DNA from 3 places in the Pseudomonas sp. CDFA 610 genome. Region 3 is predicted to be linked to each of the others. Evidence: predicted binding sites of a transcription regulator. Region 3 holds the regulator's gene; each other region holds the start of a gene.
The links. The regulator sigma-54, encoded in region 3, starts transcription at its own class of promoters, with help from an activator protein. The targets are predictions, from matches to a motif close to ANTGGCATNNANNTTGCTNT.

Region 1: glnK (P-II family nitrogen regulator) is a predicted target of sigma-54. The motif match lies at 5,204-5,223, and genes of this name have one in related genera.
Region 2: KDX39_RS12355 (flagellar basal body rod protein FlgF) is a predicted target of sigma-54. The motif match lies at 2,434-2,453, and genes of this name have one in related genera.

The regions. Positions count from the first base shown of each region.
Region 1 is NZ_JAGTPM010000005.1:309,442-316,639, forward strand. It holds gene KDX39_RS11450 (YifB family Mg chelatase-like AAA ATPase) at 1-514, opposite strand, end outside; gene KDX39_RS11455 (BRO-N domain-containing protein) at 668-1,186, opposite strand; gene KDX39_RS11460 (hypothetical protein) at 1,508-2,131, opposite strand; gene KDX39_RS11465 (aldo/keto reductase) at 2,445-3,428, opposite strand; gene KDX39_RS11470 (AraC family transcriptional regulator) at 3,792-4,733, shown strand; gene KDX39_RS11475 (accessory factor UbiK family protein) at 4,744-5,010, opposite strand; gene glnK (P-II family nitrogen regulator) at 5,430-5,768, shown strand; gene KDX39_RS11485 (ammonium transporter) at 5,803-7,140, shown strand.
Region 2 is NZ_JAGTPM010000006.1:28,189-35,386, forward strand. It holds gene KDX39_RS12340 (flagellar hook assembly protein FlgD) at 1-583, shown strand, start outside; gene flgE (flagellar hook protein FlgE) at 612-1,940, shown strand; gene KDX39_RS12350 (hypothetical protein) at 2,032-2,223, opposite strand; gene KDX39_RS12355 (flagellar basal body rod protein FlgF) at 2,506-3,246, shown strand; gene flgG (flagellar basal-body rod protein FlgG) at 3,293-4,081, shown strand; gene flgH (flagellar basal body L-ring protein FlgH) at 4,163-4,879, shown strand; gene KDX39_RS12370 (flagellar basal body P-ring protein FlgI) at 4,893-6,002, shown strand; gene flgJ (flagellar assembly peptidoglycan hydrolase FlgJ) at 6,013-7,198, shown strand, end outside.
Region 3 is NZ_JAGTPM010000011.1:168,351-175,548, reverse strand. It holds gene lptC (LPS export ABC transporter periplasmic protein LptC) at 1-289, shown strand, start outside; gene lptA (lipopolysaccharide transport periplasmic protein LptA) at 276-824, shown strand; gene lptB (LPS export ABC transporter ATP-binding protein) at 824-1,549, shown strand; gene KDX39_RS21015 (RNA polymerase factor sigma-54) at 1,745-3,238, shown strand; gene hpf (ribosome hibernation-promoting factor, HPF/YfiA family) at 3,313-3,621, shown strand; gene ptsN (PTS IIA-like nitrogen regulatory protein PtsN) at 3,634-4,098, shown strand; gene rapZ (RNase adapter RapZ) at 4,101-4,958, shown strand; gene KDX39_RS20995 (HPr family phosphocarrier protein) at 4,975-5,247, shown strand; gene KDX39_RS20990 (ZIP family metal transporter) at 5,276-6,163, opposite strand; gene KDX39_RS20985 (superoxide dismutase) at 6,192-6,803, opposite strand; gene KDX39_RS20980 (DUF2753 domain-containing protein) at 6,805-7,198, opposite strand, start outside.

The DNA.
Region 1 (7,198 bases), on a different contig from region 3:
GCGTGCGCCCGTTGAAATGCGCCACCAGCTCCAGCAGATGATTCACCGCGATCACCCGCAAGCCCGACGCCAGGCACGCCTCCTCGGCATTAACGGCTGGCACGATCAACGTCCGCTCCGCCGCACGCGCCGCCAACGCTGCGGGCAGCACACCCTGAATCGGCCGAATACCACCCGACAGCGCCAATTCCCCCAGGCACTCGACATCCTGCAACGCCGTCAACGGCACCTGCCCACTGGCTGCCAGCAAACCCAGCGCGATCGCCAGATCAAACCGGCCGCCATCCTTGGGCAAATCGGCAGGAGCCAGATTGAGCGTGATACGCCGCGCCGGAAAATCCAGCCCTGAATTGAGAATGGCACTGCGCACCCGGTCCTTGCTCTCCTTGACCGCCCCCTCAGGCAACCCGACCAGCGTCAGGGTCGGCAGGCCGTTGGCCAGATGCGCTTCGACAGTAACCGCCGGGGCTTCAACCCCGACCTGGGCACGGCTATGAACAATGGCCAGCGACATGGATCATTCCTTGATATGAGCGACGGGGCGTTATCGTGCGTCATTCGAGGACGAAGGGCAGGTGGGGAATGGATACAGGGTGTTAATGAGGGCTACGGACAGGCTGAAGGCGTGAGCTCAACGTGCGTAATTGCTGTTGAGCTCAGCACCGCGTCAGAACGCCCGCAGCCGCCGCCACCACGAAGCCGTCTTTCCACCGCCTTGGCGCGATTGCTCCAACAGAATCTCCGGCATGTCCCGCACGCGAATCCATGACTCGTCCTGCCAGTTCAGCAAACTCAACGACATGCCCGGCCACTGCAGCAAGCCCAGCGTAGGACGCTGCGATTCACGTGTCTGCTGCATGTCGCGCAAGGTCGACACAACGTGATGCTCCAGCCACTCACGCAACGGGCCGTTATGCGGAGCATGATGGTAGACCAGCAAGGCGTAAGCGCCCGACTCACTCACCATCAACGTTTCCTGCGCTTTGCCATAACGCTCCAGCCACAAGGTCTTGCGCTGATCGGGCGCGAGCTTGCGTGCCCGGAACTCGTCGAGAAACATCCCCATTAGAATGCCCAGATCGCGGGCGCAGAACCAGGTCTGGTCTTGCAGGCGAATGGCGTGCAGGTGGGCTTTGTGGCGGGTGAAGAGGGTGGGGATGTGGGGCGTATTTGTGCTGGTATTCAAAGAAAGCTTCTCCTAGTTCGGAGCTGCCACTTCCCGTCGCCAAACGAATAAGGTGACAGCTGCATGCAGGTTGGCGAACCGGTAGGAGACACCGGCAGACCCTAAGGTCTCCCGCATACAGCTGCCATAACAAAACACAGGCGTAAATATGCCTGCTTTCTATGGTCAACGGTATGCCTCCTAGCCAGATCGCCAAATCCGGTAGCTGGGTATTCAGCTGGGAAGGAGGTTAGACGGTTGATCGAATTGGGGCTGTCAGCCCTCTTTGCGAAGTGTCTGGAGACCCATCCGATAAAGGTGTAGGCAGCGTCCGAGGCCGTTTCAGCCCCCAGGCACCTTCACCCGAGCATATTGATCCTGGCCGATCCAGCCCGTGAATGATCGCCCCTTGTCGTTGATGAACTCGACTTTCGCTGCCCCATTCTTGAATGCCAATACGCCAACCACATCATCTTCGACGATATAGGCGCCATGGGTGGAATGGGCTTCCGGTGTTTTCTGCAGCCAGGCCTTGTCGGCTGCAATGGTGACCAGGCTGATCCACTTCTTGCTCTCGGTCTTGCTCAGGTCGAGTCCTGTCGAGATGTCCGGTATGAGCACGTTCATACAGCCTGGATGTTGCTGGCCTTTTTCGATCGTCAGAACCACACCGCCAATCGAGGGTTCTACGGTTCCCGGATACACCTCATCCAGCCAGGTGGATACAGCGCTGGCCTTTCCGGCTTCAGTCTTGCCTTGCAGGTAAAAGGCGCAACTGAAGTTGGTGCCTACGCCGCGTTCTTCTGAATAGAACCCTTCGATCTGACCTTCTGGCGTCACAGCCAGCATCAGTTGCTCGTACTTGCCGGAGTGGAGTGTCAGGCCCTCGGCGAATGTGGGGGGGACGATGCAAAGCGAAAGTGCTGCCGCGGTGAGGCTACGGCAAATGAATGGTCGGGATGTCATGCTTACTTCCGTTGCCAGTAAAAGGGATTCCGTTCCTTCGATGGATTTGAGGTTCATCGAATCCGGGCTCCAAAGGCAGTTTGAATGTCAGGACTTATTACGTAATCCAAAGCCCGACACGTGCCTTTGAATGACGGGCAAGTGTAATCCTTCACAAGATAGATGAAACAGGTTGTCCGTAGGCGCCGTGCGAAGTTCGTCGATGCAGTTGTGATTCGTCGTCATGAAAGTGCCAGGAAAGCGCGTCTTGGCAGGTGATACCAGGCGCGCATTGATCTGAGCTGGCTTGATGTGTTGCTGGTGCTCGGTGCTGTCAGGCGGGAACCGGCGCGTTTTCAGCGATCACCCGTTCACGTTTGGCCTCGGACCAGAACTCTGCCGGGATGGCGACTTTCATGGACTGGGCATTGCTGGCGATTTGTCCCGGTACGCGGGAGCCGGGGATGATGGCTGAAACCAGTGGGTGGGCGGCAGCAAACTGCAGGGCAGCGGTGCGCATGTCGATGCCGTGACGTGCTGCGATGGCCGCCAGTTTGGCTCGTCGTTCGACGGCAAAGCTCGGTAATTCGGGTGAGAAGTTGAAGCGCTTGCCGCCACCGAGGAAACCGTCATTGAGTGGTGTGCCGACCACGACGCTGGTGCCTTTTTTTGCCAACGCGGGCAGCGTTCGCTTGAGCGCCTGGTCGTGATCGATGATTGAGTATTGGCACGCCAGCAGGACGATGTCCGGCGTCGGATCGTCGCTTTCCACGGCGCGGACGGCGGCATCGGGCCGATTGATGCCGAAGCCCCATGCCTTGATCAGACCCTCGTCGCGCATCTTCTCCAACTCGCGCATGGCGCCCGTACGAGCAATCTCGTAGGCCGCTTCCCATCCGCCTTGCAGTTCGGTGTTGTCTGGCGAGAGATCGTGAATGTAAACCACGTCCAGCCGTGCGAGTCCGAGCCGTTGCAGGCTGTCCTCTACAGAACGTCTGGCGCCTTCGGCGGTGTAGTCATAGCGGTACTCGAAAGGCGCCGGAGAGGTCCAGATCGAACTGTCGCCGACAGGTTTTCCTGCTGCCTTGAGCAAGCGTCCGACTTTGGTGGATATCACGTAATCATCAGGGTTTCGGTTGTGCAGGAAACGCCCAAGACGGTATTCGCTAAGGCCGAAGCCATAGAAAGGCGATGTATCGAACAGACGCACCCCCGAATCCCAGGCCGACTGCAAAACGGCTGCGGCCTGTTCGTCGCTGATGGGGGCGAAGATATTACCGATCTGCGTGCCGCCCATACCGAGTCGGTAAGGTGTCATGTAGCGAAGCGTGTGCTGGGCCGGGTTTGTCGGCAGGGCAGAACGCGTCACTTTTCCTTTGGTCGGAAGTACGCTGCCGCGCTCGCCGGGTGGTGCACTGCTCAATGTCTGCGCTTGGGCAGCCATCGGCAGGATTGTCGCTGCCAGCGCACTGCTCGCCGAGAGCCTGAGAAAGTCGCGTCGATCCATTGCAGGCTCCTTGCTTGAGGGGTTTTGGGAATAAGAAAGATCTTCAAGATAGATGAGAGCTTTTGGGCAACGTGATCACAATCCGATTGTCTTTTTGCACAATCCTGCCGAGGCACTTGAGCGGATGACGTGTTCTGCGCACACTGCGGTTTTCGTCTTCGCAGAGTCGTCTTCATGAACCCATCCTTGACGTTTTCTGCACCCGGTTTCGAGCGGGAAGGCGAGGGACTGAGGCGGCTCACTGAGCGGCTGACGGCAATAACCGCAGGTAAGGAGGTCTGCCCCAGCGTGATCAAGGGCCTGACTTTCTATCGTATGGAGGCGCCGGGCCTGCCGGATTACTGCGTCTACGAACCCTGCGTGGCGTTGATCGTCCAGGGCACCAAACACACGGTTTTCGGGACTGAGGAAGTGGTGTCCGAGCCGGGCAGCTTTTTCGTGACATCCATTGATATTCCCACCACGGCCAAGGTAATACGTGCCAGCGCCGAACATCCCTATTTCTCGATCGTCCTGAAGCTCGATATGGCGTTGCTCCACGACATTGTTCAAAGCGTGCCGGAGGTCGACAGCCGTATCCCGACGCGTTGTTACGCTGCGGGAGAAGCATCGGATGAGCTGATCGATGTGTTCGGCCGTCTTGTCGCCTTGCTGGATCGGCCGCAGGAAATTGCGCTCATGGCGGATTTGATCAAGCGGGAAGTGTGTCTTCGGCTGTTGCTGAGCGATGCGGGCTACTGGCTGCGCTGGATCGTCAGAGAAGGGTATCGCTCGCGAGGTATTGTGCGAGCCATCGACTGGCTCAAGCGCAACTACGCCGAGCCCTTGCGGATTGCCGACCTTGCGCAGATGGCAGGTATGGCCAGTTCGACCTTGCACCACAATTTTCGGCAACTCACCGGCACCAGTCCGTTGCAGTATCAGAAGACGCTGCGCCTGCATGCCGCCCGTAGCCTGATGCTCACCGAGCGGCTTGACGCGAATACGGCAGGATTGCGGGTCGGCTATGAAAGTGTTTCGCAGTTCAGTCGCGAGTACGCCCGGCGTTTCGGGGCGCCGCCCTCACGCGATATAAGGCAGGCGCGGCAGTTTGGCGATCAGCCAGCACCTGCGTGAGGCGGGTGAATCACTCAGCCTTTTCAACCGGCCCTATTTTCTCTTCAAGCTCGGCCATCCTGGCCTCCAGCGCTTCCAGGCGGGCGCGGGTGCGGGCGAGGACGGCCATTTGGCTGTCGAACTCTTCGCGGCTGACCAGATCCAGTTTGCTGAAGCCGCTTTGCAGCAGGGCCTTGAACTGGGTTTCGAATTCGCTGCGAGGCACGGGGGTTTCGCCGTTGAACAGGCGCGATGCGTGGCCGCTGAGGGCGTCGAGGAAAGCTTTGGGCGCGAGCATGATGGTTTTCCTGAATCAGATGCACGGCAGTGTAGCACGCAGTATCTATAGTCATTTGACAGGGGCGGGAGTGCGCGCTTATGGAGCAGTCAGGCGTGCACGTATGCACCACGTTTGTGCGTTCTTATTCGCTATGCCGGGTCTGGACAGCATCAAGGCGGCCCAAGGACCTGTATTTGATGAATATTCGTGAGATGGCAAGCTTTCTGCTTAGAGGCTTGTGACCCATGCACTGATGCAGTCGCTGTGACGAATGCAGTGCGGCAGGCGGAGCGGGGAAGTGTTTCGTCAGAAGCGGTTTTCTGGCGTTGGTCTGGCCCGATCAGGCGACCGACGCGTTACAAAGCCAGACACTGCGCTTAGACTTGAGTCGGGTTTGTTTTCCTGGGGCAAGTCCACCAATTCGGGAGAAAGTTTTCATGAAGCTAGTCACTGCCATCATCAAGCCGTTCAAACTGGATGACGTCCGCGAGTCGTTGTCGGAAATCGGCGTGCAGGGCATCACCGTCACTGAAGTCAAAGGCTTCGGGCGTCAGAAGGGTCACACTGAGCTGTACCGCGGTGCTGAATACGTTGTCGACTTCCTTCCAAAAGTGAAGATCGATGTTGCCATCGATGACAAGGATCTGGATCGCGTCATCGAGGCCATAACCAAGGCCGCCAACACCGGCAAGATCGGTGACGGCAAGATTTTCGTGGTCAATCTGGAACAGGCCATCCGCATCCGTACCGGCGAAACCGATACCGACGCAATTTAAGCCGCCAAACCCCAACGCCCCAGGAGAAAACAATATGACTCTGCGTCAATTCGCAGGGCTAGGAGCCCTGTTGTCCCTTGCAGTACCTGGTCTGGCCCTGGCGGCTGACCCGGTGGCCGAGCCCGTGCTCAATTCCGGCGACACGGCCTGGATGTTGACGGCGACCGCTCTGGTCCTGTTCATGACCATCCCCGGCCTCGCCCTGTTCTACGGCGGCATGGTTCGTTCGAAAAACATCCTGTCCGTGATGATGCAGTGTTTTGCCATCACCGGCCTGATCAGCATCCTGTGGGTTGTTTACGGCTACAGCATCGCGTTTGACACCACCGGTATGGAAGCCGGCGTCGTCAACTTCAATTCCTTCTTCGGCGGCATGGGTAAAGCGTTCCTGGCGGGTATCACGCCATCGAGCATTACCGGCGCTGCGGCATTGTTCCCTGAGGCGGTGTTCGTCACCTTCCAGATGACCTTTGCAATCATCACACCTGCCCTGATCGTGGGTGCCTTCGCAGAACGCATGAAGTTCTCCGCGATGCTGATCTTCATGGGCATCTGGTTCACCCTGGTCTACGCGCCAATCGCCCACATGGTCTGGGGCGGCGTCGGTGGCCTGATGTGGGACTGGGGCGTTCTGGACTTCGCTGGCGGCACCGTTGTGCACATCAACGCCGGTGTAGCCGGTCTGGTCGCCTGTCTGGTACTGGGCAAGCGTAAAGGCTTCCCTACCACCCCGATGGCTCCGCACAATCTGGGTTACACCCTGATCGGCGCAGCAATGCTGTGGGTAGGCTGGTTCGGCTTCAACGCAGGTTCTGCTGCAGCTGCCAACGGCACTGCGGGCATGGCGATGCTGGTCACTCAGATCGCGACCGCCGCTGCTGCATTGGGCTGGATGTTCGCTGAGTGGCTGACCCACGGCAAGCCAAGCGCTCTGGGCATCGCCTCGGGTGTGGTTGCAGGTCTGGTGGCTATTACGCCAGCAGCCGGCACTGTCGGCCCGATGGGCGCACTGATCATCGGTCTGGCGGCAGGCGTGATCTGCTTCTTCTGCGCCACCAGCCTGAAACGCAAACTCGGCTACGACGACTCCCTGGACGCATTTGGCGTGCACGGTATCGGCGGTATCGTCGGCGCGATCCTGACCGGCGTTTTCGCAGCGCCTGCACTGGGCGGCTTCGGCACTGTGACCGACATCGGCGCTCAGGTCTGGATTCAGTTCAAAGGTGTCGCGTTCACTGTCGTTTACACGGCCATCGTGACCTTCATCATCCTCAAGGTGCTGGACGCGGTGATGGGTCTGCGTGTCACCGAAGAAGAAGAGTCTGTCGGTCTGGACCTTGCGCAACACAACGAGCGTGGCTACAACTTGTAAAAGCCGCTGCGCTGAAAAAAAGAATGCCCGGTTTGCCGGGCATTTTTTTGTCTGACGT
Region 2 (7,198 bases), on a different contig from region 3:
TTCCTTCCTGCAGTTGCTGGTCACGCAGATGAAGAACCAGAACCCGCTGGATCCTCAGGACAACACAGAGTTCGTGGCTCAGCTGGCTCAGTTCAGCAGCGTGGAAAGCCTCCAGAACCTGACCACCACCGTTGACTCGATTGCTGGCAGCTACCAGTCGTCTCAGGCGCTCCAGGCGTCGTCGCTGGTGGGTCGCTCTGTGATCATCAACGCAGGCTCCACAGCGGTGGATACCGCGAAGGGCATGGTCGGCTCCATCGCCGTGCCAGCTACCAGTTCCGTGACGAGCGTCAAGATTTACGACGCCCAGTCGAACCTGGTCAATACCGTTGATCTGGGCACGCTGCCGGCCGGTTCCACCAGCTTTGCCTGGGACGGAAAGGCCAGCGATGGCACCGTCGCGCCTGCTGGCACTTACAGCTTTACCGCTTCAGGTTCGGTTGATGGCAAGAACACCCAGTTCACGACTTACCTGCCCGCAATCGTCAACAGCGTCACGCTGGGCGTCAACGGTGCTGAAACAAAGCTCAACCTGGCCAGCGGCAGTGTTGCCTTGTCCAAAGTTCAAACGATCGGAATATAGAGCCGACTAGACGGCGCAGGAGTGAAATATGTCTTTCAATATCGGTCTTAGTGGGCTCTATGCTGCAAACAAGAGTCTCGACGTTACCGGCAACAACATTGCCAACGTAGCGACCACAGGCTTCAAGGCGTCCCGTGCGGAGTTCGCTGACCAGTACGCGCAATCGATTCGTGGTACTTCCGGGCAGACCAACGTGGGCAGCGGTGTTTCCACCGCCGCGGTTTCCCAGCAGTTCTCTCAGGGCAACCTGACCACGGGCACCGCCAACAGCCTTGACCTTGCCATCAACGGCAACGGCTTCTTCCAGCTCAGCAATAACGGCGAGAAGCTGTATACCCGTGCCGGTGCGTTCCACACCGACAAGGAAGGTTTTGTCGTCAACAGCGCCGGCATGAAGCTGCAGGGCTACAACGTCGATGCCAATGGCAGTGTCGTGACCGGTGCGTTGAGCGATCTGCGTGTCGACTCGTCGAACCTTGAGCCCAAGCCCACCAGTTCGATCACCAACGTCGCCAACCTGAACTCGACCACTGCATTGCCGAGCCTCACGACGTTCGACGCTACGGACACCAAAAGCTACAACATGAAGTACAGCACGCCGACGTTCGACTCTCAGGGTAATGCACACACTCTGGACCAGTATTTCGTCAAGACCGGCACCAATACCTGGTCCATGTACTCGCTGATGGATGGCCGCAGCATTTCCAACCCGGCCACTACCACAGCCGACAAGAACGACCTGACCTTCAACTCGGCTGGCAATCTGGTCGTGACCGCGCCTGGCGCCGTGCCTACCAACAGCGCGAACATCACGTTCAACACTGACGGCACCTTCAACGTCAACAACTGGGTGCCAGGCGTGCAGACCGGTTCAGGCACCACCACGACCTGGGCGGCCAACGGCGCCGCAGGTGCGGCCACGATCAAGCTGAACATGTCCGGCATCACCCAGACGGCTTCGGTGTCGGGTCTGATCTCTCAGGATCAGGATGGTTACGCGACCGGTCAGTTGAGCGCGATGAGCGTGGATGCAACCGGCAACCTGTTCGCCACTTACACCAACGGCAAGTCGCAAGTGATCGGTCAGACGTCGCTGACCAACTTCGCCAACGTGCAGGGTCTGGCGCAGGCGGGCGGCACCAACTGGCGTGAAACCTTCGCATCGGGCGTTCCGGTCAGCGGTACTCCACAATCGGGCACGCTGGGCTACGTCACCGGTCAGGCGCTGGAAGAGTCCAACGTTGACTTGACCATGGAGCTGGTCAATCTGATCAAGGCGCAGAGCAACTATCAGGCGAACGCGAAGACCATCTCGACGCAAAGCACCATCATGCAGACCACCATTCAGATGACGTGATAAGTCGGTACTGCAATGAACGAAAAGCCCCTTGAAAGGGGCTTTTTGTTTTTCCGGTGTCCACCCCTGAAACAGTCTGTCAGTCGGTTGCTCAGATCGAACAATCGGATCTGACGAAGTGACCTTTCAATCGTGTCCAGCCCGGCCCCGGACTGGTCTGGGCACAGACAATACGGCTGTCGCCCTGCCACTTGTAATAGTGGGCGGGCGCGGCCTGGGCGAGCAGGGCGAGGGTCGTCAGGCTGGCGGTGACGATGCCGGTAATCCAGGTGCGAGCAGGCATGTCGATTCCCGAGGTGCAGGGTAGTAAGCGCAAGATTATCACTGCCTGTCTACTGCGACATGGGGCCAGTGAAGTTTTTTTGGCGGTGTGTTGCCCGTGCTGGCAGGCAGGCGGCAGTCCGCCGCCGCTATCGGTTAGCCGTTTGCCAGATGTCATCTGAAGTGCGGCCGTTTTTGCTGATAAATCAAGCATTTGTGCCGTGCGTGCAGAGTTGGTTCGAAAATTGCTTTCTCCCTGTCAGAACAGCTACAGGCGGCAAGCGTCTGTCGGAGGAGGAAGACTGTGGACAAGTTGCTTTACGTCGCAATGAGCGGTGCATCTGAAAACGCGATCGCGCAGAAGGCCCATGCCAACAACCTGGCAAACGTGTCGACCAACGGCTTCATGCGCGACCTGGAACAGGCCCGCTCAATGCCCGTGTATGGCGAGGTCATGCCTTCGCGCGCCTATGCCATGAGCGAGCGTCCAGGCACCGACTTTTCCGGCGGCGCGATGGTCGAGACCGGTCGTGAGCTGGACATCGCCATCAAGGGCAACGGCTGGATTGCGGTCCAGACACCCGATGGCGGCGAAGCCTATACCCGCAGTTCCGGTATGAACATTGATGCGCTGGGCGTGTTGCGCGACGGCAGCGGTTTGCCGGTAATGGGCAACGGCGGTCCGATTGCCGTGCCGCCCCAGCAGCAGATCGAAATCGGTGCCGACGGCACCATCAGTATTCGTTCGCTTGGTGAGAGTCCTCAGGTGATGGCGCAGGTTGACCGGATCAAGCTGGTCAACCCTGATCTGAACACGATGGAGAAGGGGCCCGATGGCCTGATCCACACCAAGAGCGGCCGGCCTGCCGACGTGGATGCCAACGTTCAGGTCGAGTCCGGTTTCCTGCAGGCGAGCAACGTGAACGCCGTCGAGGAGATGACCTCGGTACTGGCCCTGGCTCGTCAGTTCGAGCTGCACGTCAAGATGATGAAGACCGCCGAAGAAGACGACCAGTCGATGGCTCGCGTCTTGCAACTTGGCTAACTATTGACAGCTTGCGCCGACAAACCGGCGCTCGAGGAGAATCCACATGCTACCTGCACTATATGTCGCCAAAACCGGCCTTGCCGCTCAGGACACCAACCTGACCACGATCTCCAACAACCTGGCGAACGTGTCGACCACAGGTTTCAAGAGCGATCGTGCCGAGTTTCAGGACCTGCTCTATCAGATCAAACGTCAGCCAGGCGCCCAGTCCACTCAGGACAGCGAACTGCCTTCCGGCCTGCAGCTGGGTACCGGTGTACGCATCGTCGGCACGCAGAAGAACTTCACTGCCGGCAGCCTGCAGACCACCAATAACCCGCTGGACCTGGCCGTCAACGGCCGTGGTTTCTTTCAGGTGACTCAGCCGGACGGCACCGTGGCCTACAGCCGCGACGGTACCTTCCACCTGGACGCCAACGGCCAGATCGTGACCGCCAACGGTTACGCCCTCGAGCCTGCAATTGTGGTTCCGCAGAATGCCCAGACCTTCACGGTCGGTCAGGACGGTACTGTTTCGGTGACCCTGGCAGGCGCGACCGCGACGCCGCAGATCATCGGCAACATCCAGACCGCCGACTTCATCAACCCGGCCGGCCTGCAGGCCATCGGCGGCAACCTGTATCTGGAAACCGGCTCCAGCGGCGCGCCGCAGATCGGCACGCCCGGTTTGAACGGCCTGGGTCCGACCCTGCAGAACACCCTGGAAAACTCCAACGTGAGCACCGTTGAGGAACTGGTCAACATGATCACGACCCAGCGCGCCTACGAGATGAACTCCAAAGTGATCTCGACCGCCGACCAGATGCTGCAGAACCTGACTCAGAACCTGTAACACCCTGATGTACCTGTTGCTCAAGCTCAATCCGATGCGGCGCCTGATAAGCGTCTGTTACACCGCGAGGTTTCAAGTGTCATGAAGCACCTAAGTGTTGTTCCGCGTTTTTCAGTGTTGATCGCTTCATTGTGCGGGATCGCTTTGCTGTCGGGCTGCGTGGCGCCGTCCGCCAAGCCCAATGACCCTTATTACGCGCCGGTGTTGCCGCGCACACCGATGTCGGCTGCGGCCAACAACGGTGCGATCTATCAGGCAGGCTTCGAGCAGAACCTTTACGGCGACCGCAAGGCGTTCCGTGTGGGCGACATCATCACCATCACGCTCTCGGAGCGTATGGCGGCGAGCAAGGCGGCCAGTTCGGCATTGAAAAAAGACAGCACCAACAGCATCGGATTGACCTCGTTGTTCGGCTCGGGCCTGACCACCAACAACCCCATTGGCGGCAATGATCTGAGCCTGAGCGCCGGTTACAACGGATCGCGGGCCACTGACGGCAGCGGTCAGGCTGCCCAGAGCAACAGCCTCACCGGTTCTGTGACCGTGACCGTGGCCGACGTGCTGCCCAACGGCATTCTGGCGGTACGTGGCGAGAAGTGGATGACGCTCAACACTGGTGACGAGCTGGTGCGCATTGCCGGTCTGGTTCGCGCCGATGACATCGCGACCGATAACACGGTTTCGTCCACACGCATTGCCGATGCACGCATCACCTATTCGGGGACAGGCGCCTTCGCCGATTCCAGCCAACCAGGCTGGTTCGACCGGTTCTTCCTCAGCCCGTTGTTCCCTTTCTGATAGCGGGATAGACATGATCAAGCTCAAGCAACTCATAGCCGCGACCCTGTTGTTGACCACAGCGTTCGGTGCACACGCCGAACGTCTGAAAGACATCGCGAGCATCTCCGGCGTGCGTGCCAACCAGTTGATCGGTTACGGTCTGGTAGTGGGCCTCAACGGTACGGGCGACCAGACCACTCAGACCCCGTTCACGCTGCAGACCTTCAACAATATGTTGTCGCAGTTCGGCATCAAGGTGCCGGCCGGTTCCGGTACCGTGCAGTTGAAAAACGTTGCAGCGGTGGCGGTCTATGCCGACCTGCCAGCGTTCGCCAAGCCGGGCCAGACAGTCGACATTACCGTTTCCTCGATCGGTAACTCCAAGAGCCTGCGTGGCGGTGCCTTGTTGATGACGCCGATGAAAGGTGTCGACGGCAATGTGTACGCCATCGCTCAGGGCAATCTGGTGGTGGGTGGTTTCGATGCGGAAGGTCGTGACGGCTCCAAGATTACTGTGAACGTCCCTTCGTCGGGTCGTATCCCTGGCGGTGCGTCGGTCGAGCGTTCGGTGCCGAGCGGCTTCAATCAGGGCAACACGCTGACCCTGAACCTCAACCGTTCCGACTTCACCACCGCCAAGCGCATCGTCGACAAGATCAACGACCTGCTCGGCCCTGGCGTTGCCCAGGCGCTGGATGGCGGCTCGGTTCGCGTGACCGCACCTCTGGATCCGGGCCAGCGTGTCGATTACCTGTCGATTCTGGAAAACCTCGAAGTCGATCCGGGCCAGACTGCGGCCAAGGTCATCATCAATTCGCGGACCGGTACCATCGTGATCGGTCAGAACGTGAAGGTATCGCCAGCCGCCGTGACTCACGGCAGCCTGACCGTGACCATCACTGAAGACCCTATTGTCAGCCAGCCGGGCGCGTTGTCCGGTGGCCAGACGGCTGTAGTCCCTCGCTCGCGGGTCAATGCCCAGCAGGAACTGCACCCGATGTTCAAGTTCGGTCCGGGCACCACGCTTGACGAAATCGTCCGTGCGGTCAATCAGGTGGGCGCTGCGCCTGGTGACCTGATGGCCATCCTCGAAGCCTTGAAGCAGGCCGGCGCGTTGCAAGCCGACCTGATCGTGATCTGAGGGCGCGTACATGGACATCAAGGGTGGAATTTCCACGCCGGTCGACTCGGGTGCCTATACCGACGTCAATCGTCTGGCAGCGCTGAAGCATGGCGACAAGGACAGTGTGGCGAACCAGAAAAAAGTCGCCCAGGAGTTCGAGTCGCTGTTCGTCAGCCAGATGCTCAAGGCCATGCGTTCGGCCAACGAAGTGCTGGCCAAGGACAACCCGATGAACACCGCGGCGACGCGGCAGTATCAGGACATGTATGACCAGCAATTGGCTGTGACGCTGTCCACCCGTGGTAACGGCATTGGCCTGCAGGACGTGCTGATGCGTCAGTTGTCGAAAGACAAAGGCATTCAACACGCAGCGCCGACTGACCAGGCGGCGACAGCTGCTGACCCGGCAGCGTCTGCCAAGACCGGACTGGCGACCAGCGTCTATCAGCGTCCGCTGTGGGCCACGCGTTCGGTGGCTGCCGATCAGGCGGCTGCGGCCGCTTCGGCGTCCGGTGAAGGTCGCAATGACATGGCGCTGCTCAACGCCCGTCGTCTGTCGCTGCCGACCAGACTGACTGACAGATTGCTGGCGGGCATCGTGCCGTCGGCCACCGCCGCAACCAACGTTGCCAACAGTCCGATGCCTTCACGCGCCGTGGCCAATGCCAGCGGCAAGAACGGCGACTGGACTCTGGACCCCAATCTGGCGCCTGCGCCGGAGTACGTGCGCACCATGGCCCAGCCACCTTTGGCCCCGGCCAAACGAGCGTTCAGCAATGCTGACCAGTTCGTGGAAACCATGTTGCCGCTCGCCAAGGAAGCCGCTGCGCGTATTGGCGTCGATCCAGTCATGTTGGTGGCGCAGGCTGCACTGGAAACCGGCTGGGGCAAATCCATCATGCGTCAGCAGGATGGCAGCAGCAGTCACAACCTGTTTGGCATCAAGGCGGCCGGCAGCTGGAAAGGGCCGGAAGCGCGTGCGATCACCAGCGAGTTCCGCGACGGCAAGATGGTCAAGGAGACGGCAGACTTCCGTTCCTATACCTCATACGCCGACAGCTTCCACGACCTGGTCAGTCTGCTGCAGAACAACAATCGATATAAAGAAGTGGTCAATTCGGCCGATAAGCCGGAACAGTTTGTAAAAGAATTGCAGAAGGCCGGTTACGCAACAGATCCGGACTATGCCAGCAAGATTTCGCAGATTGCGAAGC
Region 3 (7,198 bases):
GTTCCCCTGGCATGTGCAGAGCAAGCAGGGCGAGGTCTCCCCTGGAGGCGAGCAGGTGGAATTGATCGATTCGGTTCGCGTTGCGCGCACCGACGAAAAACAACGTACGACTATCATCACCAGTAGTCGCATGACCGTATTCCCACAGAAGCAATATGCGCAGACCGACCAAGACGTTAGAATCGACGCTGCTGGCGGTGTCACTACGGCCAAGGGAATGAAAGCATATTTGAAAGACAGCAGGATGGACCTGCTGTCCAACGTCAGAGGACAGTATGAGGCTCGTTAAAACTCTTCCTTTTTTGCTCGGCCTGGGCGCAGCACTGGGAAGCGCGAGCGCCTGGTCCCTGCCAACTGACCGCGATCAGCCGATCCACATTCAGTCCGATGATGCGCAGCTTGATGACAAGAAGGGCGTTGCCACCTACAAGGGCAACGTCATCATCACGCAAGGTTCGATGAAGATCACCGGCAATACGGTGACCATCACGCGCAACGCTCAGGGCGAAGTGGATATCTTCACGTCTGTCGGCAACCTGGCCTACTACGAGCAAAAGCCGGCGGTCGACAAACCGATCGTGCAGGCGTACGCCGTCACCATTCAGTATTACGCCGCTCAGGACCGTATCGTCCTGATCGACAAGGCCAAGGTTGTCAACGACGGCAACACGTCCGAAGGCGAGAAGATCGTCTACGACACGGTCAGGCAGGTCGTCAGTGCAGGCCGTGCCAACGGTGGCGCTAAAGTGACCACGCCACGCCCACGAATCGACATGGTTATCCAGCCGAAAAAGAAAACCGATCAACCGCAGAAGGCCCAGTAATGGCGACGCTTAAAGCCCAGCATCTGGCTAAAAGCTACAAAAGCCGTCAGGTCGTGCGCGATGTGAGCATTTCCATCGAAAGCGGCCAGATTGTCGGCCTGCTGGGCCCCAACGGTGCCGGCAAGACCACCTGCTTCTACATGATTGTCGGACTGGTACAGGCTGATCAGGGCCGTGTACTGATCGACGACCTGGACGTCAGCCATCAACCCATGCATGGTCGTGCTCGTGCAGGCATCGGTTATCTGCCGCAGGAAGCCTCGATCTTCCGCAAGCTGTCGGTGGCCGACAACATCATGGCTATCCTCGAGACCCGCAAGGAACTCGACACCGCTGCCCGACGCAAGGAACTGGAAGGCCTCCTCCAGGAATTCCACATCACGCATATCCGCGACAACCTCGGCATGAGCCTTTCGGGCGGCGAACGTCGCCGTGTGGAGATTGCACGCGCCCTGGCGACAGCACCCAAGTTCATCCTTCTGGACGAACCCTTCGCAGGCGTGGACCCTATTTCGGTAGGCGACATCAAGCAGATCATTCATCACCTCAAGGCCAAGGGCATTGGCGTGCTGATCACCGACCACAACGTTCGCGAAACGCTGGATATCTGTGAAACAGCTTATATCGTCAATGACGGACAACTGATCGCAGAAGGCGACTCGCAAACCATTCTGGCAAACCAGTTGGTTAAAGAAGTCTATCTGGGTCACGAATTCCGCCTGTAAAAGCCGCCTTTGAAAAAGCCGCATCCGGCCCTTCAAGGCCGCCAATATCGATGCGGCTTATTGACAAGACATTATTTCTCGTAACGCTCTAGGCAAACGCCGTGCTTTCAGGCATATAATTTGCTTAAGTTGGCGTTTCGGCGCCTGTAGTGGATGGCGCGTGAGCGCCGGCGAATAAGGTGTTTAGCCCCTGCCATGAAACCATCGCTAGTCTTGAGAATGGGCCAGCAGCTGACGATGACACCGCAGCTGCAACAGGCAATCCGCTTACTCCAGCTATCCACACTGGACCTCCAGCAGGAGATCCAGGAGGCGCTGGAATCGAACCCCATGCTGGAACGCCAGGAGGAAGGCGACGACTTCGATAACTCCGACCCGATGGCGGACAACATCGAACAAAAGCCCAATCCCGATGTTCAGGAACCGACCTATCAGGAATCTGCGCCTACCGTAGATAACCTCGAGGAAGGCGAATGGAACGAGCGCATTCCCAATGAGCTGCCTGTCGATACGGCCTGGGAAGACATCTACCAGACCAGCGCCAGCAGCCTGCCCAGCAATGACGATGATGAGTGGGACTTCACCACCCGTACATCCGTCGGAGAAAGCCTGCAAAGCCACCTGCTCTGGCAGCTCAATGTTGCTCCGATGTCCGACAAGGATCGCCTAGTCGCCGTCACGCTGATCGACTGCATCAACAATCAAGGCTATCTCGACGAGACTCTTGAAGAGATTCTCGAGTCCTTCGATCCCGAGCTGGATATCGAGCTTGATGAGATCGAAGCCGTCCTGCACCGCATCCAGCAATTCGAACCGGCCGGCATCGGTGCGCGCACTCTGAGCGAATGCCTGCTGCTGCAACTGCGCCAGCTACCGGCAAAGACGCCCTGGCTGAGCGAAGCGCAGCGCCTGGTTACCGATTACATCGACCTGCTGGGCAGCCGTGACTACGGCCAGCTCATGCGTCGCATGAAAATCAAGGAAGACGAACTTCGTCAGGTTATCGAACTGGTGCAGAGCCTGAATCCGCGCCCAGGCTCGCAGATCGAATCCACCGAAGCCGAGTACGTCATTCCAGATGTCATCGTGCGCAAGGACAACGAACGCTGGCTGGTCGAGCTGAACCAGGAATCGGTACCGCGCCTGCGAGTCAATCCGCAGTATGCAGGCTTCGTACGCCGTGCAGACACCAGCGCCGACAACACCTTCATGCGCAATCAGTTGCAGGAAGCCCGCTGGTTCATCAAGAGCCTGCAAAGCCGCAACGAAACGCTGATGAAGGTCGCCACTCAGATCGTCGAGCATCAGCGCGGCTTTCTGGAGTATGGCGATGAGGCCATGAAGCCGCTGGTATTGCACGATATCGCCGAGGCGGTGGGCATGCATGAATCAACGATTTCCCGCGTTACCACGCAGAAGTTCATGCACACGCCACGCGGTATTTACGAGCTGAAATACTTCTTCTCCAGTCACGTCAGCACCTCAGAAGGCGGCGAGTGCTCATCCACGGCAATTCGCGCAATCATCAAAAAACTGGTTGCGGCGGAAAATCAGAAAAAGCCGTTGAGTGATAGCAAGATCGCTGGTTTACTGGAGGCACAAGGCATTCAAGTAGCCCGTCGCACAGTTGCCAAATACCGCGAATCTCTTGGGATTGCACCGTCCAGCGAGCGCAAGCGACTGATGTGATGCAGGCCGAGCCACAGCGTTCCAGTGGCAGGCATTACGCCTGCCTCTTTATGCACTGGCAAAGGAGAAGCTGTATGCAAGTCAACATCAGTGGACACCAACTGGAAGTGACCAAGCCACTCCGTGAATACGTTGAGCTAAAGCTCAAGAAACTCGAAGGGCATTTTGACAAGATTACAAACGTGCAGGTCACGATGGCGGTCGAGAAACTGAAACAGAAGATCGAAGCCACGCTGCATATCCACGGTGGAGAGGTAGTTGCCAATGCTGAACATGACGACATGTACGCGGCCATCGACCTGCTCACTGACAAGCTCGACAGACAATTGCTCAAGCATAAGGAAAAGCAGCAAAGCATCCTCAAGGGTGCAAACGCTCGCTGACGCTCACCACACATGATCCGACTTGAAGAAATCCTGACCCCCGGCCGTTCCGAAGTGAACGTGCCGGGCGGCAGCAAGAAAAGCGTACTCGAACATATTGCCCGACTGATTGGCCGCGAAGTACCGGGGCTTGATTGGGAAACAGTATTCAAGGCGCTCGTCGCCCGTGAAAAACTTGGCTCCACCGGTTTCGGCAACGGTATTGCCATCCCTCACTGCCGTCTTGCCACCTGTGGCGAACCTGTCAGTGCCGTCATTCATCTCAACGATTCCGTAGACTTCGATGCCATCGACGGCGCGCCTGTCGATCTGCTGTTCGTGCTGCTGGTCCCGGAGGCTGCCACAGACAAGCATCTGGAACTGCTGCGCCAGATCGCCAGCATGCTTGATTCCAAGGATGTCCGGACACGCCTGCGCAGCGCCAAGACCAATGAAGCGCTCTATCAAGTGGTGCTAGACGTGCAGAACGGCAACTGACCATGCGCATGATCATCGTGAGTGGCCGCTCCGGCTCGGGCAAGAGCACGGCGCTCGATGTACTGGAAGACAGCGGCTTCTACTGTGTCGACAACCTGCCTGCCGGATTGCTTCCGGAGCTTGCCGAACGAGCCTTGATCAACACCGAACTGGCCGAACCGCTGCTGGCGGTTTCCATCGATGCCCGCAACCTGCCCAGTCACCTGACCCGCTTCCCGGCCATGCTCGACGAGGTACGTGCGCGCAATATCCAGTGCGATGTGTTGTATCTGGATGCCGACGAAGCCACCCTGCTGAAGCGCTTTTCCGAGACCCGCCGGCGCCATCCGCTGAGTACATCGGACCGCTCGCTGGCCGAGGCCATACGTGACGAGAGCGCGCTGCTGGGGCCGATCATCGATCTGGCCGACCTCAAGATCAACACCACTCACCTCAATCTTTACCAACTGCGCGACACGCTCAAGCTGCGTCTGTTGAACAAGCCGGAACCAGGCACTGCGTTTCTGATCGAGTCGTTCGGTTTCAAGCGCGGCATGCCGGTCGATGCAGACCTGGTCTTTGATGTGCGCTGCCTGCCCAATCCGTACTGGAAGCCTGAGCTGCGCGATCATTCGGGACTCGAACAACCTGTCATCGATTATCTGGCGGCACAGCCCGACGTTGAAGAAATGTTCCAGGACATCTCTTCCTACCTCACTAAATGGCTGCCTCGTTTCGCTGCAAGCAATCGGTCCTATGTGACCATTGCCATTGGCTGCACAGGCGGGCATCACCGGTCTGTCTATCTGACAGAGCGGCTGGGGCAGGTTCTGCAACCATCACTCAAGAACGTTCAGGTTCGCCACCGCGACCTCAGCTGAAAGGAACACCTCTGCGATGCCCGCTCGTCAAATCACCATCATCAACAAACTGGGCCTGCATGCCCGCGCAGCCGCCAAGTTCGTAGGGGTCGCAGGCAAACACGCTTGCCAGATAAGAGTTGGCCGCTCGCCGGAGAGCATGGTCGACGGCAAAAGCATCATGGCCGTGATGATGCTGGCCGCTGGCAAAGGCACCGAAATTCATCTTTCGACTGAAGGTGAAGATGAGCAGGAAGCACTGGATGGCCTGGTCGAGCTGATCAACAACAAGTTTGACGAAGGCGAGTAAGACACTTCTTACACGCCCCACTCAATTGTCAGACCAGCGCTGTATCCATCACCATCATCAGACAGAACCCTGCAATCAGCCCCAGACTGGCGATCCTGTTGTGTCCATTGAGACGTGATTCGGGGATGATTTCGTGGGTCACCACCAGCAGCATGGCGCCTGCGGCAAGAGCCAGACCGAATGGCAGCAAAGGCTCGGCGATTGCGACGAGCCAGGCCCCCAGTAATGCGAACAGAGGCTCCACCAACCCGGACGCGGCGCCGATCAGAAACGCCCTGACCCGCGACATCCCCGCCCCCGCCAGTACCATCGCGATCACCAGTCCTTCAGGCACATCCTGCAAGGCAATACCGATGGCCAGACTGTCAGCTTCCGACAAGCCTCCGCCTGCCGATACACCAATTGCCATGCCCTCTGGAATGTTATGCGCCACGATGGCGATCACGAACAGCCAGATACGCGGCGCAATTGCCGGGTGATCCTGAATGCTTCCGGACTGCGCGCCCTGAGAAACGCTGTAATCCACTGCGAACAGGCCAAGGGCACCCAGAACGATTCCAAGTCCGATCAGGCCGCCAGCGCCCCACGGCGTTAACCCCAGGCCCTCGGCAGCTGCGAGGCCCGGCACGATCAGTGAGAATGCCGTCGCGGCCAGCATCACCCCGGCGCCAAAACCCAGCAGACCGTCCGACACCATGATTGGCATCTTGCGGATCACCAACACCGGCACCGCACCCAGCGCAGTTCCCAGAGCGCAGATCGCGCCACCTTCCAAGGCACGCAGCAGGCGCGGCTCAAGGTTCAGCCAGGCCAACCCTTGAGCCGCCAGTAAAGCCATACCCGCCAAGAGCAGCACGGTGCCTACTGCAAGACGAAACAACCGGACACTGCTGACAGCGAGTATTTCAGAACGCATAGACGGCCTTGGTTCGTGTTGAGGAATATCAGGCCACAGCGGCCTGATAACGCCGGGACACCTCGTCCCAGTTGACGACGTTGTAGAACGCATTGATGTATTCAGGACGACGGTTCTGGTAGCGCAGGTAGTAGGCGTGCTCCCATACGTCGAGACCCAGAATCGGCGTGTTGCCGCTCATCAACGGGCTGTCCTGATTACCGCTGCTTTCCACCACAAGCTTCTTGTCCGGCGTAACGCTCAGCCAGGCCCAGCCGCTGCCAAAGCGAGTCAGCGCCGCCTTGGTGAAGGCTTCCTTGAAACTGTCGAAGCCGCCCAACTGGGCGTCGATGGCTTTAGCGACCTCACCTTTCGGCAGACCGCCACCGCCGGGCACCATGACTTCCCAGAACAGCGAATGGTTGGCATGACCGCCGCCCTGATTGATCACTGCGGGGCGAAGGTTCTCGGGTAATTGCCTGACGCTGGCGACCAGCTTTTCGATGGGCCACTCGGCGTATTCGGTACCGTCGACGGCCGCGTTGAGGTTGTTGATATAGGTCTGGTGGTGCTTGGTGTAATGGATCTCCATGGTCTGCGCATCAATATGCGGCTCCAGGGCATCGTAGGCGTAAGGCAGTTCGGGCAAGGTGTAAGGCATTTCAATGTGCTCCGTAGAAAAGGCCAGGGTTGGCCGCAGAATCGCGCTGCAATGAATAGCGTGTGTGTTCGCTGCTGCTGTTCAGGAGTCGATGCGTGCGCGGGTATTCGCCGTGTTCACTGATGAAGCCCAACAGCTCGACGTAGGTTTTGCTGCTGTGCCGCAATGCAGCATGGCGCAATGCGGGCTGCAGACGCTGGTCCTGCATGGTCTGCAGCAAATGCTGGTGAATGGCGCACAGGTATTCGGCACTCTCCTCCGGCTGCCCCAGACTCAAATGCAGGTCGGCGAGGTTGTGATGGGAAATTACACAGGCCGCGACGGCTTCGTCGGCATCCGGCCAGCGCTCGAACAGAACCTGTGCCAGCGCCAGCGCCTGGAGGTACAGCTCACGG